2 regions of the Paenibacillus sp. FSL L8-0340 genome follow, and region 2 is predicted to be linked to the other one. Evidence: riboswitches for the same ligand, from Rfam matches in the RefSeq annotation. Region 2 holds a riboswitch; the other holds the start of a gene.
What was found. Region 2 has a riboswitch for cyclic di-GMP ahead of NST07_RS03185 (transglutaminase-like domain-containing protein). Riboswitches for the same ligand answer to the same signal wherever they lie in the genome.
Positions count from the first base shown of each region.

Region 1: another riboswitch for cyclic di-GMP. It lies ahead of NST07_RS01950 (anti-repressor SinI family protein); the one in region 2 lies ahead of NST07_RS03185 (transglutaminase-like domain-containing protein).

Region 1 is NZ_CP151967.1:420,226-427,145, reverse strand. It holds gene NST07_RS01970 (TasA family protein) at 1-17, opposite strand, end outside; gene NST07_RS01965 (signal peptidase I) at 104-697, opposite strand; gene NST07_RS01960 (hypothetical protein) at 716-1,786, opposite strand; gene NST07_RS01955 (helix-turn-helix domain-containing protein) at 2,209-2,541, shown strand; gene NST07_RS01950 (anti-repressor SinI family protein) at 2,641-2,793, opposite strand; cyclic di-GMP riboswitch class I at 2,821-2,905, opposite strand; gene NST07_RS01945 (2-oxoglutarate dehydrogenase E1 component) at 3,390-6,257, shown strand; gene odhB (2-oxoglutarate dehydrogenase complex dihydrolipoyllysine-residue succinyltransferase) at 6,312-6,920, shown strand, end outside.
Region 2 is NZ_CP151967.1:693,035-699,954, reverse strand. It holds rRNA gene NST07_RS03195 (23S ribosomal RNA) at 1-1,929, opposite strand, end outside; rRNA gene NST07_RS03190 (16S ribosomal RNA) at 2,175-3,730, opposite strand; gene NST07_RS03185 (transglutaminase-like domain-containing protein) at 4,092-4,898, opposite strand; cyclic di-GMP riboswitch class I at 4,912-4,994, opposite strand; cyclic di-GMP riboswitch class I at 5,068-5,149, opposite strand; gene NST07_RS03180 (class D sortase) at 5,227-5,838, opposite strand; gene NST07_RS03175 (GtrA family protein) at 5,935-6,339, opposite strand; gene NST07_RS03170 (glycosyltransferase family 2 protein) at 6,329-6,920, opposite strand, start outside.

The DNA of each region.
Region 1 (6,920 bases), 270 kb from region 2:
TTTTTGAGATTTGCCATTGTTATTTGTCTCCTCCTGGATCTCCATGAATGGAGTATGTTATGAATTATTTATTGAATCTTCCCTAACCACGTTAGGAGAAGCATCAACCGTTCGTAACAGGCGGGGATTCTCCGGGCGCAAGCTGCACCTCTGCAGGATCCTCTATGCGCATGATCGATTTGAAGATTGTAATAAGGGACGAGATGACCAGAAAAATCCCCGGAATAACCATTACGACAATAATCCCGGCGGTCGATTTTACCCAGTTCATGAAATATCCCAGAAACGGAACGGTAAAGTCCGCGTACTGTGCAACAACATTACTCGAAGGAATAGGATCTGCATCCTGCGCATCGTTATTGTCGCCTTTGGTGATATACTGGGTGTTTTCTCCCGAGCCGAGCACGCTGACAATGCGGTGGGTAATCAGGCTGTTTGATCCATCCAGAGCTTTGTAAGTGATTACATCTCCTGGTTTAAAAGATCCCTGACTCTGTTCACTCACCGGTTTGACGGCAATGACAGCCCCCGTCTGGATTCCAGGCTCCATGGAGCCTGAGAGCACCGTTAGAATCTCCTTGCCCAGAATCTTGGGCGTTCCGCCATTCATCCGGCTAGTGATTGCAGATACCAGCGTAAGTAGAAAAATAAGAATTAACGCATACATCAATAGGTTACGAGTCCATTTAAGTATCACTGGAGAGCACCGCCTTGGTTAGAATACGTCTTGCTTTTCGCCTGTTTTTACCGTTATGCTGTCAGGATTCGCGTCCGGGACAGGGGCTTCCGGCTCAGCAGCCTTATCAGGCTTTGCCTGCTCCTCAGCTTCAAGCTTCGCCTTCTCCTCGGCTTCGAGCTTCGCTTTCTCCTCAGCCTCGAGTTTCGCTTTCTCCTCGGCTTCGAGCTTCGCCTTCTTCTCAGACTCGAGTTTTGCTTTCTCCTCGGCTTCAAGCTTCGCCTTCTTCTCAGCCTCGAGCTTCGCTTTTTCCTCGGCTTCAAGCTTCGCCTTTTTCCCAGCTTCGAGCTTCGCCTTTTCTTCCGCTTCGAGCTTCGCCTTCTTCTCAGCCTCTTTCAGTCCTTGGATCACGTCAGCGGCCTCCGTATGCATCAGCGAGGTTTCGTCCGCATAACTCCTGGCCTGTTCGGCCGCGGTCGATGCCTGATGATAGGCTGCCTGCACATAAGCGTCCACTCTTCTGATGGAGCTTAACTTTCTAACCATCTCCTGAAATTCGCGCAGCGTCAGATTGGCTTGGCTGAGCAATTGTTCGAATACCGGGATAGCATTATTTTGTGCGGTTGTTAATTGATTAAAATCGACCTCATATGGAGAAAGTCTCTGGTTCACTTCATTGACTTGCTGCTCCAGCTCTAGTTGTGAGCGTGTTAGATAGCCTTGAAGCTCAGCTAAAAGGGCAGCCGCGCCGGCCGCAGCCTCACGCGTTTGTGCAGCAGCCTCTTGAATACCTCCAATACGTCCCTCTGCGGTCTCCGAGTCCGTATTCTTGTCCGTTATCTCCGCTAACGCCTCTCTCGCCGCTTCACGCTGCCAGGCAGCAAGCTTCATCGCCTCGCTGGCTTGGTTGGCAATGTGATCGACCGTACTTGGAAACACAAATGCTGTGGTGATATTGGAGGATTCGGTTGCTGCGACGTCAGTCAGCAATGCATACGTGGGCGTTGTAATTTGGCCGATGCCATAAGCCGAAATCACTACGATCCCTGCAATTTGGGGAAGCGTATACCGACGGATGTTTCTATTCCGGGAAGAACGTGAAAGCCTCACAGGAGCCTCTCCTTTAGCTGCTTGCAATTTCCTGCAAACAAGGTAATCTATTAACATCCAGCCTTTATGACGAACGTTATTCGTTCGTTATAAAGAACTATGACGTAAGTATATGCCATTACTCCTACAAATCAAAAATCGCATTTTGTTGCAATATTCTCAATAAAGAACAATTTATAGTTAACTTCCTGCTTTAAGCTTCATTTTCCTCAGTTTATCGTACTTTTTAACGAACGTTTTTTGCATGAAAAATCTAAATGATACCGCAGAGGAAACAAAAATAATGGGGATGTGGAGTGGAAACGACATAAAAGGGGGATCATTCATACCGGAACTGATTCTATAGTGCTTTGTCCGTCTTACGGTTATTTGATATACTGTAACAAAAAGTACGGAGGGACGTTTTTATCGTGCCAGATAATATGGGAAGTCGTATCCACCATCTCCGTCTGGAAAAAGGCTTGTCTCTTTCGGAGCTTGCGGATAAGGCTGATGTGGCGAAATCATACTTAAGCAATGTGGAAAGAAATATACAATCCAACCCCTCTATTCAATTTATTGAAAAAATCGCTGACGCACTTCAGGTGTCCATTCATGCGCTTCTTTACGGAGAGCCTTCCGGTGTACAAGAGTCACCTCTGGATGGAGAATGGTCCCGGCTCGTACTGGAAGCTATGGCTTCGGGTATAAGCAAGCGGGAATTCAAAGAGTTCTTGGACTATCAAAAATGGCGGCTGGAGCAGAAGGATTCCTGATTCATGCAGGTTCCCTCTCCTGCCGGTCATACAGAAAGGGCACAGCGGAGAGATCCGCTGTGCCCTTTCTGTATGTACAAAGCTATTAACAACCAACCGCTACATTGCCTGCAAAGTCTTCTCATTAAAAAATTGGCGGATTTCATCCGCTTGGATGCCAGCCTGCTTAGCCGACATCAGCAAATAGACCCATTCTAAATCCAGATCAACTGTCTGCAGTTCTCCGTTGTTCCCCTGGTTGGACTTATCCAAGAAATCTCCTCCTAAGATTACGCGTCCCCAGGCAGTCCGGCCGTCGTAGTATTTCTACATTAGACCCGAGACTTTGTGCCCCTGTCTTTCGGCAGGTTTACCCTTTACTGGATCCTTTACATGAAAGGATCTGGCTAGAAATTCATGAAACCGTTATCCGCAATAACATTATACAATATCTTACACGAAAAGTGTGTCGATTTATGGGAATATTGTATAAATGGAAACGGAAAATAATTGATTATTTTGCCAACTGCTTGTACGAATTACTCGATAATCCCAAAAAATTGTAGAACAAGCCTCTTTATCTATGTATGTATATATGAAAACTGAAAACAACATTTTTATTTCATTCATTTCAATCACACCGCCGCATTATTTTCATATAGTTAAGAAACCAAACTTATAATAGTTCTGTATGAATTAGGCACTGAATCATACCGTTTTGCGAACGGATTCAACCAAAGTATGAATTGATTACCCGGCTTGAAAGTTGCACAATAAGATGAGGAATGAAACCGCAAACATCGAAGCTCCACAAGGGCGCCGGCGAAATTTTGGCGCGCGTGGAGTTCATCCGTTAGGAGGATGTATTCATGGCAGCCAAAGATCCCTATAACGAAACTGTGTGGAGCAAGTATTACGGACCCAATTTGGGTTACATCCAAGAGAAATATGAGCAATTTGTAAAAGATCCAACTTTAGTAGAGCATAATTACCGCGATCTTTTCACCCGTTCCGGCCCCCCTCCATTGGCTCCCGATGCTGAACAGGCACCGCTGCCTGTGGTTTCAGGAGATACTGAGTGGCTTAGAAAGGCCGTAAGGGCATCCAAGCTGATCGCCAATATCCGCATACATGGCCATATGGCCGCCAATATCGACCCGCTGGACCGGGGAAACAATCCGATGGCGAAATATTTGGAGTACGAAACCTATGATCTGACCCGCGAGGATTTAATGGCTATGCCCGCCTCGCTGATCTGGGAGAATGCCCCGAATGACGTTCATACGGCCTGGGATGCCGTTCACCGGATGCGCCAGGCCTACACGCAGACCATTGCCTATGAATTCGGGCATGTGCGTGACGAGCAGGAGCTGCGCTGGCTGAACAGCCAGGCGGAATCTACCAGCTCTCCCGCGCCTCTAAACAACACAGAGCGCAAAGAATTGCTGAAAAGGCTGATTCAGGTAGAGCAGTTCGAAACTTTCCTTCATAAAACCTTTGTCGGCCAGAAACGCTTTAGCCTGGAAGGCAATGACGCCTTGGTGCCGATGCTGGATGAAATCGTGCGTGCTGCCGCTCATGACGGTGCCGAGCATATCCTGATGGGTATGGCGCATCGCGGACGGCTTAACGTCCTGGCTCATATCCTGGGCAAACCTTATGATATTATTTTCTCGGAATTCCATCATTCGCCGAACAAGGAGCTGTTCCCTTCCGAAGGCTCCATGGGCATTAACTACGGCTGGACCGGCGATGTGAAATATCATCTCGGCGCTGACCGCGCTGTCCGTGAAGGCGAAACCGTCCGTACACGGATCACTCTGGCCAACAATCCCAGCCACTTGGAATTCGTCAATCCGGTGGTCGAGGGCTTCACGCGTGCGGCCCAGGAAGACCGCAGCACTCCGGGTCTGCCTAAGCTAAACACCAATAAAGCCATGGCTGTGCTGATGCATGGCGATGCTGCCTTCCCGGGTGAAGGCATCGTGGCCGAAACCCTTAATATCGGCAAGCTTAAAGGTTATCAGAACGGCGGTACGGTGCATATTATCGTCAATAACCGGATCGGATTCACGACGGAAAGTGAGGATTCCCGTTCTACCCACTATGCCAGTGACCTGGCTAAGGGCTATGAAATTCCGATTGTGCATGTCAATGCCGATGATCCGGAGGCTTGCATTGCAGCCGTCCGTTTGGCCAGCGCCTACCGCAATCTGTTCAAGAAGGATTTCGTGATCGACTTGATCGGCTACCGCCGCCACGGACATAATGAAATGGATGATCCGGAAACGACACAGCCGATTGTTTATGGTAAAGTGCGCAATCATCCTACTGTATACAAAGTGTACGCGGAACGGTTACAGGAGGAGCGCGTCATCACGGTAGAAGACGTTACGGCAATGAATGCCGAAGCCGAAGGCGTACTGCAGCAAGCCTTTGATAAGATGAAGGAAGGCAAGCATAAGAACGCAGACGCCAAAACCTCAGTTGCCCTGGACAGCGCACCTACACCGCAGCGCCCTACAGCGGTTCCGCTTGACAACCTGCAGGAAATTAACCGGGAGCTGCTGTCGGTTCCGGACGGCTTCCAGGTCTATCCGAAGCTGGAGCGGATTCTACAGCGCCGCAAAGACGCTTTGAATGATGGAGAACGCGTGGACTGGGCACTCGCAGAAGCCCTCGCCTTCGCTACGATTCTGAAGGATGGCACACCGATTCGTCTCAGCGGCCAGGACTCCCAGCGCGGTACCTTCGCGCACCGCCATCTGGTGCTGCATGACAGTGACACAGGGGCACTTTTCTCTCCGCTGCATCAGCTTAAGGACTCCAGCGCCTCCTTCGGGGTGTACAACAGTCCGCTGTCGGAAGCGTCGGTGCTCGGGTATGAATACGGCTATAACGTGTTTGCCCCGGAAACCTTTGTCATCTGGGAAGCACAGTATGGTGATTTCGCCAACGCCGGACAGGTCATTATCGACCAGTTCATTGCTGCCGGACGCGCCAAATGGACCCAACGCAGCAACCTGGCGATTCTGCTGCCGCACGGCTACGAAGGCCAGGGGCCAGAGCATTCCAGCGGAAGGCTGGAACGGTTCTTGCAGCTGTCGGCTGAAGAGAACTGGACCGTAGCCAATCTGACCTGTGCGTCTCAGTATTTCCATCTGCTCCGCCGCCAGGCTGCCCTTTGCGGCAGATCGGATGCCCGCCCGCTGGTGGTCATGGCTCCGAAAAGCCTGATCCGCAACACACGCAGCACTTCCCCGGGAGCCGAACTGGCTTCGGGAAGCTTCCAGCCGGTCCTGCCGGAGCCGCTTCTGGGCAGCAAGCCCGGCGAGGTTAGACGACTGGTTGTCTGCAGTGGTAAGGTCGCTATCGACCTGCAGACTGAGCTGGATTCAGCCAAGGGGCAGGATTGGTCCTGGCTGCACATTCTGCGGCTGGAGCAGCTCTACCCGTTCCCGGAACGGGAACTGGCCGCTCATCTGAGCACCTTCCGCTCCCTGCAGGAAATCATCTGGGTACAAGAAGAACCTAAGAATATGGGCGGCTGGAGTTATGCCGAACCACGGCTGCGCGCCATCGCCCCGCAGAATGTCAAAGTGAAGTATATCGGCCGTCCGGAACGTTCCAGCCCGGCCAGCGGTTACGCGGATGTGCATAGCTTTGAGCAGCGGCGTATAGTTACGGAAGCCCTGAAACTAAATTCGCAAGTACAAGCGGCTGTACCGTCCTCCTGAAAGGGGACGGTGTCACGATAACGTTAACTATTATATTTGGGGAGGTAAGGGCCTGTGTCCGAAATTAAAGTACCCGATCTGGGCGAATCCATTTCCGAAGGAACGATTTACAAATGGCTGGTTAAAGAGGGCGATACTGTCGGCCAGGGGGATGTGCTTGCTGAGCTTGAAACCGACAAGGTCAATCTTGAAATCAGCGCGGAGGAGGACGGCGTCATCTCCTCCATCCTGCGCCAGGCCGGCGAGAATGTAGCCGTTGGCGAGGCTATCGGCGTGATCGGCAGCGCAGACGCTGCTGCCGGAAGTGCGCCGCAGGCCGCTGCGGGCGGTAAGCCCGAGGCGGCACCTGCGCCAGGCAGCGTTGCACCTGCCGCTGCCGCACCTGTGGCAGCGCCTTCGGACGCTGCCGTTCCTGCCGCCGCACCCGAAGGTGCGGCAGGCAATGCGGCCCTGGCTTCGCCGGGGGCGCGCAAGCTCGCGCGTGAGCGGGGCATCGACCTCGGCGAGGTCAGCGCCCGCGACCCTATCGGCCGGATTGGCCAGGCCGATGTGAAGGACCATGGCGCAGCCGGCCCAGGGGCCGCTGCGCCCGTGTCTCCGGCGCCGCAGGGCAAGCCGGAGCCTGCCAAAGCTGCGGCGGGCAAAGCGCCGCAGCAAGAGGAC
Region 2 (6,920 bases):
GCTTCGGTTCACAGCTTCGGATTACTCCTAACCGCTCCCCTTAACCTTCCAGCACCGGGCAGGCGTCAGCCCGTATACTTCGCCTTGCGGCTTCGCACAGACCTGTGTTTTTGCTAAACAGTCGCTTGGGCCTTTTCACTGCGGCCCCCTCGGGCTATTCACCCTACCGAGGCACCCCTTCTCCCGAAGTTACGGGGTCATTTTGCCGAGTTCCTTAACGAGAGTTCTTCCGCGCGCCTTAGAATTCTCTTCTCGCCTACCTGTGTCGGTTTGCGGTACGGGCACCTTCTCCTGGCTAGAGGCTTTTCTTGGCAGTGTGAGATCATGACCTTCGCTACTATAATTTTCGCTCCCCATCACAGCCCAGCCTTAACGGTGTGCGGATTTGCCTACACACCAGCCTCACTGCTTAGACGGACATCCATCAGTCCGCGTCACTACCCTCCTGCGTCACCCCATCGCTCATAGCGGATTACGGTGGTACAGTAATTTCAAACTGTTGTCCTTCGACTACGCCTTTCGGCCTCGCCTTAGGTCCCGACTTACCCTGAGCGGACGAGCCTTCCTCAGGAAACCTTGGGCTTTCGGCGGATCAGATTCTCACTGATCTTTTCGTTACTCATACCGGCATTCTCACTTGTATGCTGTCCAGCGCTCCTTACGGTACACCTTCAACCCACATACAACGCTCCCCTACCCCAGATGCAAAGCATCTAGCCATAGCTTCGGTGGTGTGTTTAGCCCCGTTACATTTTCGGCGCAGAGTCACTCGACCAGTGAGCTATTACGCACTCTTTCAATGGTGGCTGCTTCTAAGCCAACATCCTGGTTGTCTGTGCAACTCCACATCCTTTCCCACTTAACACACACTTGGGGACCTTAGCTGATGGTCTGGGCTGTTTCCCTTTTGACAATGGATCTTAGCACTCACTGTCTGACTCCCGGCAAGAAGTTAATGGCATTCGGAGTTTGACTGAGCTTGGTAACCCTTGCGGGCCCCGCACCCAATCAGTGCTCTACCTCCACCACTCCATTCACCGAGGCTAGCCCTAAAGCTATTTCGGGGAGAACCAGCTATCTCCGAGTTCGATTGGAATTTCTCCGCTACCCCCACCTCATCCCCGCATTTTTCAACATACGTGGGTTCGGGCCTCCAGTGCGTGTTACCGCACCTTCACCCTGGACAGGGGTAGATCACACGGTTTCGGGTCTACGTCCACATACTTAAGTCGCCCTATTCAGACTCGCTTTCGCTGCGGCTCCGGCTTCTCACCTTAACCTTGCATGTTAAACGTAACTCGCCGGTTCATTCTACAAAAGGCACGCCATCACCCCTAGATCGGGCTCTGACTTTTTGTAAGCACACGGTTTCAGGTTCTATTTCACTCCCCTTCCGGGGTGCTTTTCACCTTTCCCTCACGGTACTGTTTCACTATCGGTCGCCAGGTAGTATTTAGCCTTAGCAGATGGTCCTGCTGGATTCATACGGGGTTTCACGTGCCCCGCACTACTCGGGATCCGTCTCGGAGAGAACACAGTTTAGGTTACAGGGCTTTTACCTCTATCGCGGGCCTTTCCAGACCTCTTCGCCTACCATATTCCTTTGTAACTCCATGTGAGACGTCCCACAACCCCAAGGGGCAAGCCCCTTGGTTTAGGCTGTTCCGCGTTCGCTCGCCGCTACTGACGGAATCACTATTGTTTTCTCTTCCTCAGGGTACTTAGATGTTTCAGTTCCCCTGGTCTGCCTCTATCTCTCCTATGTATTCAGAGAGAAGTAACTGCGAATTACCACAGCTGGGTTTCCCCATTCGGACACCCCCGGATCAAAGCTTGCTTACAGCTCCCCGAGGCAGTTTCGTTGTTCGCCACGTCCTTCGTCGGCTCCTGGCGCCTAGGCATCCTCCGTGTGCTCTTATTAGCTTAACCAATGCGTTTTCCCAGAGGGAAAATCGCTAGCATCGCTATAATTAAAACTTGTTTACACAAGTTTCAGCTAAAAGATGTTCTAAAACGCAAATTCGTTTCGGTATCCAGTTTTCAAGGATCAAGGTACTACTTGAGAGCTTAAACTCTCAAAACTGACCAACGAGTGAGTAACAGGCCTAAACCTGAGTTTTGGAAGCTAAGCTTCCGATTTGAATGTTTCCATTGCAGGAAACGATTCTCCATAGAAAGGAGGTGATCCAGCCGCACCTTCCGATACGGCTACCTTGTTACGACTTCACCCCAATCATCTACCCCACCTTCGGCGGCTGGCTCCCTTGCGGGTTACCCCACCGACTTCGGGTGTTGTAAACTCTCGTGGTGTGACGGGCGGTGTGTACAAGACCCGGGAACGTATTCACCGCGGCATGCTGATCCGCGATTACTAGCAATTCCGACTTCATGCAGGCGAGTTGCAGCCTGCAATCCGAACTGAGACCGGCTTTGCTGGGATTGGCTCCACCTCGCGGCTTCGCTTCCCGTTGTACCGGCCATTGTAGTACGTGTGTAGCCCAGGTCATAAGGGGCATGATGATTTGACGTCATCCCCACCTTCCTCCGGTTTGTCACCGGCAGTCACTCTAGAGTGCCCAGCCTTACCTGCTGGCAACTAAAGTCAAGGGTTGCGCTCGTTGCGGGACTTAACCCAACATCTCACGACACGAGCTGACGACAACCATGCACCACCTGTCTCCTCTGTCCCGAAGGCCGCCACTATCTCTAGTGGATTCAGAGGGATGTCAAGACCTGGTAAGGTTCTTCGCGTTGCTTCGAATTAAACCACATACTCCACTGCTTGTGCGGGTCCCCGTCAATTCCTTTGAGTTTCAGTCTTGCGACCGTACTCCCCAGGCGGAGTGCTTACTGTGTTAACTTCGGCACCAAGGGTATCGAAACCCCTAACACCTAGCACTCATCGTTTACGGCGTGGACTACCAGGGTATCTAATCCTGTTTGCTCCCCACGCTTTCGCGCCTCAGCGTCAGTTACAGCCCAGAAAGTCGCCTTCGCCACTGGTGTTCCTCCACATATCTACGCATTTCACCGCTACACGTGGAATTCCACTTTCCTCTTCTGTACTCAAGCCACCCAGTTTCCAGTGCGACCTCAGGTTGAGCCCAAGGTTTAAACACCAGACTTAAATAGCCGCCTGCGCGCGCTTTACGCCCAATAATTCCGGACAACGCTTGCCCCCTACGTATTACCGCGGCTGCTGGCACGTAGTTAGCCGGGGCTTTCTTCTCAGGTACCGTCACTCCGGTAGCAGTTACTCTACCGGACGTTCTTCCCTGGCAACAGAGCTTTACGATCCGAAAACCTTCATCACTCACGCGGCGTTGCTCCGTCAGGCTTTCGCCCATTGCGGAAGATTCCCTACTGCTGCCTCCCGTAGGAGTCTGGGCCGTGTCTCAGTCCCAGTGTGGCCGTTCACCCTCTCAGGTCGGCTACGCATCGTCGCCTTGGTGAGCCGTTACCCCACCAACTAGCTAATGCGCCGCAGGCCCATCTCCTTGTAGCAGATTGCTCCGCCTTTCATCCTTCGTCCATGTGAACAAAGGAATTATCCGGTATTAGCTACCGTTTCCGGTAGTTATCCCAGTCAAAGAGGTAGGTTGCCTACGTGTTACTCACCCGTCCGCCGCTAAGTTATTCCGGAGCAAGCTCCTTCATAACTCCGCTCGACTTGCATGTATTAGGCACGCCGCCAGCGTTCGTCCTGAGCCAGGATCAAACTCTCCAAATTGGTATTTAGAAAGAGCGATTGCTCAATTTGAAACATCTGACGAGAATTTACATTCTCTAATTTTTGGATCTCACTTGCGTGATTTCCATACTCACTCGTTGTTCAGTTTTCAAAGATCAAGCTCGTTGTCAGTGCCGATTATCTCGTCACCAGCAACTCTTATAATATATCATGTTTGATTTAGAAACGCAAGCTTTTTTTGAAACAACTTTTCAGCCACTTCTTATTTACTTGGGTGCGCTCTAACAACGCTTACCTATAATACCCCACATCAATATAAAAAAGCAACCCCTTAAACAAAAAAAGATAACCGGCTTAAATATTAAGCGGGTTATCTTAGGGTAATCATCATTCTACAGGATTAGTAGATCTTAGCTGCTGTATATTTGCTCGACGCTTTGGTGAAGCCTGTTTCTTTGTTCTTACCCAAACCGGCGTCCACTGTCGTATCGATCGTTACCCATTTGCCGTTAAGCAATACTTCATTCCAGGCATGGTATACAGATACATAACTCGTATTGCCCATTACCAGCTTCGTCGGAATCCCTTCACTGCGGAGCATGGTGGCGAACAAAGATGCATAATCGTAGCAAATCCCTTTCTTACTAGCAAGTGTGTTATCGTTGTTCGGGATATAATCCTGCGTAACATTAGCTGCTAAGGTGTAGTCGTACTTTACATTCGCCACGATGTAATTATAGATAGCTTGTACCTTTGCTTCATCAGTGGTCAGCCCTTGCGTGAGCTGCTTGGCTTTCAGTACTGCTTTATCGGAAGAATTCCATTTCACATTCTGTACGGAACTCAAATATACGGCGTTGGTGTTACTCATGCTCAGGTCTACGGTTTCGGAAGAAAGCACTTTATATTTGTTGCCGCTGGTGTTCTCTAAGACTGACACTTTATAAGCGCCATTCCCCTGCTGCAGTGGAAACGTTTCTGTAGATTTGGAGGCATATAAGTTATAAGAGTAGCTCTTATTGTCTTTGGTAATCATGAGCTTGATACGTTTGTCTTTGGGAACATCATAGGAAACTTGGACAACCCCTTGGCTCAATTGCGATGTATTTAACCAGCCCGACTCTACGCCGGAAGCATTAGCTGTGCTTACTTGAACTGAAGTAACCAGGACGAACAAGGTCAAGAACATATAATAGAACTTCTTCATGGATAAAACCCCTTTCGGTAGCTGGCTGCCATCCATACCCGGGAAGGCCCTTTAGCTTTGCGTCCCTACCTTTCGATAGGTTTGCCGTTATCGTTTAAGCTTTATCTGTTCCTACTACTATTGGAATATACTAGATTCATCTTAAGAACAAACAAAAAAAGCCTCTTCATTCGGTAGCTGGCTGCCATCCTTACAGGGAAGGCCCTTTAGCTTTGCGTCCCTACCTTTCGATAGGTTTGCCGTTATCGTGTTTAGCTTTTATAGTTATATAGTATCATATTAATGCCTAGTTACAAGACCTAAATCACTAGATTTCTACTTCATTCATTTAAATTTTTATAATTTTCGCATGGATAATCAACCGATGGGTCGGATTTACCAAAGGATCACATGTAATGAGGGTAAGGATTTTATCTTGTTTATTCCCGTTCAGTACAGACACATCCGTAGGCTCAACAATCGAGATATCATAAACCTCATATTCATACTCCTGATCGCTTGTCTTGACGGAAATGGTATCTCCGACCTTTACTTCGTTCAGTCTGTTGAATAATCTCCCTGCAGTTCTGGATCTGTGTGCAGCTATGGCAGCATTGCCTATTTCACCGATTGGAGCGGTTTCCTTCATATGGGCTGCGGCATGCTTCATGTTGGCCTTGGTCGCCCCTTCCAATATGGGCAATTTCAAATCGATTTTGTCGATTGTGATAATTCCGGTCACTTTACCGCCGACCTCTATTTCCTGCTCTGCCGGTTCGTTAGCCTGCGCCTGTTCATCTCCAGCTGATTCTTCTGCCAGCAGTGCAGTGACCTCGGCGTAATGCTTTTTCAGATCGGGCTCTGACGAAGGGGCTAGCTCACTATAAGCCTGTTCAGCCTCCTTCAGCAGCTTTTCTTGCTGCCGGTCGTTATACCATTCGCTCGCTTTTGGATACAGCATAACTAGAACTCCTGCAATGATAATCAAATAGGAAAACTTACGCATCAAATCCCCCCGATCTTTAAGATAAAGAAACTCCACGGCCCAACATCTTACTTAAAATACCCATTTACGGCTGCCAAAGAAATTGATGATGACGGTAACAAACGTAACCAGTACTTTGGAAATCAGCACCTGAACTTCAAATTTGTCCGTTAGCAGATGCATCAGCAGCACTGATATCCCCAATACAACCAGGTTCAGTATGATGAATCGGACTAATTGCATACGGTCAAAACTGTCCTTGCTAGTCTGACTCTTATCCTTAAAGGTCACCTTCTTGTTCCAAAAGAAACTGTTCGCTGTCCCTGCGCTATAAGAAATAATCTGTGCCGGGGTATTCATCATACCCAGAGAATGCAGCAAGGTAAATACGGCGAAATCAATCAGCGTATTCAGTAAGCCTACAGCATTGAATTTTAAAAACTGGACAAATCCCGCATTCAGCTTCCTATCTGCCATAATCATTGTCCTCTTGCCGCTCCTCATGCTCTCTACCCCGGTAACCCTTGGTCTCACGCACGATATACAGCGGTCTATCCTTGGATTCATCATATATCCGTCCAATATATTCACCTATTACGCCAAGCAGCATCAGCACGATGCCGTTAAACAACAAATTGACGCCGACGATGGAAGCCCAGCCCGGAACCGTCCATGAGGTGAAAAAGATTCTCTGGAACAATACAAAGAACAGATACACAAAACTGGAGAAGGAGAGAAAGAAGCCTATATATGAGGCTATCTTCAGCGGCTTATGTGAAAATGAGGTGATGCCGTCAACCGCAAACCGGATCATTTTCTTCAGCGGGTATTTGGTTTCACCTGCAAAACGTTCCTCCCGCACATATTCCACCATCGTCTGCCGGAAGCCGACCCAGCTTACCAAACCTCTGACATAGCGGTTTTTCTCTTTGAGACCGCGCAGCACATCGCATACTTTACGGTCGATGAGCCGGAAGTCGCCTGTATCGGTTGGAATCTCCACACTGGTCATGCTGCTGAGCAGGCGGTAAAAGAGCTTGGCGGTCACTTTTTTGAAA